Regions from separate parts of the Arthrobacter sp. P4_H3 genome, predicted to be linked through region 2. Evidence: riboswitches for the same ligand, from Rfam matches in the RefSeq annotation. Region 2 holds a riboswitch; the other holds the start of a gene.
The links. Region 2 has a riboswitch for cyclic di-AMP ahead of AC1DRE_RS12540 (C40 family peptidase). Riboswitches for the same ligand answer to the same signal wherever they lie in the genome.
Positions count from the first base shown of each region.

Region 1: linked by a shared signal. The riboswitch ahead of AC1DRE_RS18550 (aggregation-promoting factor C-terminal-like domain-containing protein) and the one ahead of AC1DRE_RS12540 (C40 family peptidase) in region 2 are both predicted to bind cyclic di-AMP.

Region 1 covers NZ_JBFUKK010000016.1:21,021-23,401, reverse strand. The annotation lists gene AC1DRE_RS18555 (glycosyltransferase) at 1-167, opposite strand, end outside; gene AC1DRE_RS18550 (aggregation-promoting factor C-terminal-like domain-containing protein) at 330-1,115, opposite strand; cyclic di-AMP (ydaO/yuaA leader) riboswitch at 1,115-1,289, opposite strand; gene AC1DRE_RS18545 (HAMP domain-containing sensor histidine kinase) at 1,491-2,381, opposite strand, start outside.
Region 2 covers NZ_JBFUKK010000008.1:24,855-27,235, reverse strand. The annotation lists gene AC1DRE_RS12545 (NlpC/P60 family protein) at 1-585, opposite strand, end outside; gene AC1DRE_RS12540 (C40 family peptidase) at 724-1,386, opposite strand; cyclic di-AMP (ydaO/yuaA leader) riboswitch at 1,457-1,634, opposite strand; gene AC1DRE_RS12535 (M23 family metallopeptidase) at 1,765-2,381, opposite strand, start outside.

The DNA of each region.
Region 1 (2,381 bases), on a different contig from region 2:
CGCAGGTAAGTGTGCAGCCGCCGGAGGGACTGCTCCAGATCCTGTTCCTCGTTGTAGACCGGGATGGTCGCATCCAGGAGAGGCACCGCGGTTCCGGTCCGTTCGTCGACGGCCGCCCGCGGTTGCGTGTGCGGCAGGATCCCCGGGGCCTGGTCTGTGAGCGTCATGGTTCAACTATGAGGCTGGCGCATATAAAGGATTTAGGCCACAGCTGTGCGCCTGCTGTGGAAGCTGGGAAGCGATACGCCCGCAACACGGCCGAGGGCCCCGAACCACGTGGATTCGGGGCCATCTGCTGATGCGGACCGGTCCGGCCGGTACGGGCCGGCTTAGTACCAGTTGTTGGCGTAGTGGAAGTTCAGGGCGTCGCAGGGGGAGCCGTAGCGTTCCTTGACGTAATTCAGGCCCCAGTTGATCTGAGTGCGGAAATTGGTGAGGTAGTCTCCCCCCGCGCTGGCCATCTTTTCGGCCGGCAGCGACTGGACAATGCCGTACGCGCCACTGCTGTCATTCGTGGCCGTGGTCTTCCAATCCGATTCCTTGGTCCACAGCGTGGTCAGGCACTGCATCTGGTCAGCTGCCCAGCCGTAGTTGCCGAGCTGCGAGGCGGCATACGCCTGGGCCGCTGCGGGGTCGTCCACGGCGACAGGCGGCGCGGGAGCGGGAGCGGGTTCCGGAGCCGCCGCCGGGGCAGGGGCGGGGGCCGGTGTTTCCGCGGGCCGCTCTTCGGATGGCTGCTCTTCGGACGGCCGCTCCTCGGTGGACTGCGCAGACATGCTGACAGAAGCCGGAGCCGGCATGGCCGAAACCAGGATCTTTTCGAACGCGAGCTTCGACTTCGTGTCGGCGCTCGATGCGGCGATTTCTGCGGCCGTCGCCGAGCTTGCCGGTGCGGCGGGCTCGGAAGCCTGGCCGGCGGCGCCGACGCCGACCAACACTGCGCAGGCGGTCGCCACCACTGCGGCGCGGCGGCCGGAGCCGTGGAGGCCAGCGGCAAAGCGGGACAGCGGGGACGTCGTCTTGGCTGATTCAGCGCGGTGGCGTGAGCGTTCTGCGGGCACCGCGGTCTTACGTGAAGGGCGCTCTGGACGTACTTCTGGCGTGGATTTAGTCATGGTTGCCTCTCGATGCCGGCGGAGTTAGCTGTCGGGTTCGGATGAGGTCATCCGGCCGCACGGAACTTCACGTGTCGGCTTCACCCCGAGGGCGGCGATGCAGAATGCCCGGAGACCTGGGTCCCCCGCCTCTGCCTGATCATGAGGAAATCCGGGTAGCGGCAGAGTTTGGCGTCCATCCGGATATGCGGCCGGAACGGTGGCCGCACTCTAAAAACCGTACAGGAGATGGGACCTTAAGTCACATTTCGGTAACGAGGATCACGGTTGCGGCGCGTTGACTTGCGCCCGAGCTGCCAGTAATTCGTTTGATCACAGAAAAGACCGGCCAGTCCGCACGGGCATCGGCCGGCCGTGATTCCCGTGCGCCGGGTACTAGGCCGCCGGTGGTTCGGAGGGGAGGCGCAGCGCGAACTCCGTGCGTCCCGGACGGGAGGTGACTTCGACGGTTCCGCCGTGCGCTTCCATGATCGACTGCACTATCGAAAGGCCCAGCCCGCTGGTCCCCTCAGCGGCGGCCGCCCCCGCGGCGCCTGAACCCGATGCAGAACCTGCCGGGCTGGTGCGGGCGGCGTCCGCCCGGGCAAAGCGGGCAAAGACCCGGTCCACAAATTCGGGCGGGATCCCGGCGCCGTTGTCCGTCACGGTCACCACGGCGCTGCCGTCAGCGGAGCGCATCACGCCGGTGACGACGGTGGTTCCGGGGTCCGTGTGCTTGCGCGCGTTGGAGAGCAAATTGGCCAGCACCTGGTGCAGCTGCGTGGCGTCCCCGCGGACCACCACCGGCTCGTCGGGCAACTCGAGCTGCCAGACGCGGTCCGGGGCCATGACCTTCTCGTCGCTGACGGTTTCCACCACCAGCTGCGTCAGGTCCACGTCGCTGATCTTGAGCGGCTGCCCTTCGTCCAGCCGGGCCAGCAGCAGGAGGTCCTCCACCAGGGTGGTCATCCGTTCGGACTGGCTTTGCACCCTGGCCAGGGATTTCTTGCCGTCCGGTGTGAAGTCCTCGGTCATCCGCATGAGTTCCGTGTAGCCGCGGATTGCCGTAAGTGGCGTGCGCAGCTCGTGGGAGGCGTCGGCCACGAACTGGCGCACCTTGGTCTCGCTCTGCTGCCGGGCCTCGAGGGCCTTGGAGACGTTGTCCAGCATGAGGTTGAGGGCGTGCCCCACACTGCCCACTTCAGTTCCGGGGTGCGCGTTCGACGGCGGCACGCGCACCGCGAGGGCAACCTCGCCGGCGTCGAGCGGCAGTTGCGAAACCTGCGT
Region 2 (2,381 bases):
CTCGGCTGCACTCACGGTGCGGCCCAGGGACAGGTAACCTGCCGGCCAGCCGTGGTAGTTGATGCCCACAGCAGCAAGCGCGTTCGTGGCCAGGGCGGTGCAGTCCTGGGAAACACCGAGCTGGGCGTAAGCGGCTGCTGCAATGGAGGCACCGTTTCCGCTGGCAGCGGCGGGAGCTGCGGGGGCCGCCGGGGCGGACACGGTTGCCGCAACGGCTGCGGGAGCGGCCTCGGGAGCAGCTTCCTGAACCTCGACGACCGGCTTCGGAGCCTCAACGACCGGAGCCGGGGAGGTGGAAACAGCCGGCTTCTCGAAGGCGATGGCGATGCTGGAAGCGGCCGAGATGTTGGCCGGAGCGGAAGACTGAACTTCCAGGGTGGAAGCGGAGGTTGCTTCGCGCTGAACGTTGGTGTCGGCAGCGTTGGCTGCGATACCGCTCGTCAGGACCAGACCGGAAGCAGCAGCGATAACCGCAGCCTGACGGCCCATGCCACCGGCGTTGTCGCCGACGGCCTTGGCAATGACAGCAAGCGAGTTGGTTTTGGTAACCTCGGCGCGGTGCCGTGCGATGGCACGAGTAGTCATTATTTCTCTCTTTCGTTTTCCTCAGACTGCGTGGCAGGCCGCGGTTTTTGGACGCTCCGGCATCTTGGGGGTAAGCCGGAACGGCCCGAACGGGTTTTTAGCGAAGTACGCGCGCTTCAGCGAAGGGAAGCGCGTGTTTTAGCGAAGCGTGTAGTACGCAGACGTGCCCGTGGCGGACACGGCGTGCAGGATGGTGCCCTGCGACGGGTTCAGCGCGCTGATCATCATGCCGTTGCCGACGTAGATGCCAACGTGGGCGCCGCCGTTTTGCATGACCAGGTCGCCCGGCGCCGGGGTGGCGGTAGGCGTCATGGCGTTCCATGCGTTGGTGCGGGGGATGCTGATGCCGGCCTGGGCGTAGACCCACTGGGTGAAGCCTGAGCAGTCCCAGCCGCTGGGGGTGGTGCCGCCCCAGACGTAGGCACTGCCGATCCCGGTGTAGGCGATCGCGGCGAGGCCCGATGCGGCAGCGGAGGAAACGGCGTCGGCGAGCTTGCCGGCCTTCGCTTCTCCGTCAGCCTCAGTTGAATCTGAACCGGTCGACTGAGCCCGTACGGTTTCAACCTTGGGCGCTGCCTTCGTGGTCACTGCCGGACGCTCGAAGGAAATAGTCGCTGTCGGTTCCGCGGTAACGGCCAGCTGGGCCGACTGTGAGCCGGACTCCGTGGAAGCGGACACTCCCAGGTTGGTATCTGCGGCGTTTGCCGGCATACCAACGCTGAGGATCAGTCCGGACGCGGCTGCGATGACAGCCGCCTGACGACCTACGGTCCCGGCGTTGGCAGTAACAGCCCTGGACACAGAGTTCAACGGGTTCGTACGAACCGTTTGCGCACGGTGGCGCGCAGAATTGTGACGTGTAGACACGAAGGTAGCCTCTCCCAATGCCTACGAGGTGAGCTGTCGGATTCGGATGGGAGTCACCCGGCCACTCGGCTTCCTGAGAAGCTTTGCGACTTAACCCCAAGGTCTTCTTGCGAAGACCAAAATTGGTTCCCCCGCCTCTGCCAGACGATGTAATGCGAACGGACCTTGAGCGGTGGCAGAGTTAGGCAATCCACTCAAGAGCGCCAACTTCGGAAAAGTTGGCGTGCTTTAGACGGTACAGGAATTCCCGGTCAATGTCACATTCAGGTCACGGCATGTCACAGGAATCCGAGAGTGTTCCATCGGCTTGGATCAGAGCCAGCCGGTGGGGTCGACGACTTCGCCGTTGACCATCACTTCAAAATGGAGGTGGCAGCCGGTGGAGGCGCCGGTGGTCCCGCTGAGGGCCACAACGTCGCCACGGCTGACCTTCTGGCCTACCTGGACGTTGGACGAGGACAAGTGGTTGTACGTGGTCTCCAGGCCGTTGCCATGGTCAATCACCACGCGGTTTCCGCCGCCGTAGGGGTGCCACCCGGAGAACGTCACCGTTCCGCTGGCCGCGGCCATAACGCTTGTGCCGCACTGGGCCGCATAGTCCTGCCCGCGGTGGAATTCGCCGGTGCCGCCGGTGATCGGGCTGACCCGAAAGCCGAAGGGGGATGCGGAAACCATCTGCGCCAGCGGTGCCCCGAGGCTTCCGGTGGACGCTGCACGGGTAATGGTGCCGGCGGACTGCGCGCTCAGCAGCTGCTTGAGCTTGCCGTCGGGATCGCCCTTGGTGGCGATATAGGTCCGGTTGAAGTCGATTTTGGCGCCTGCAGCCGCGGAAACCTCAGGCTGCGCCGCTACGGATGCGGCGGCCGCTGACGTGTTTCCTGTGTCCGCGGTGCTCATCATGGGTCCGGTTGACGGGACGGTCACAGTGA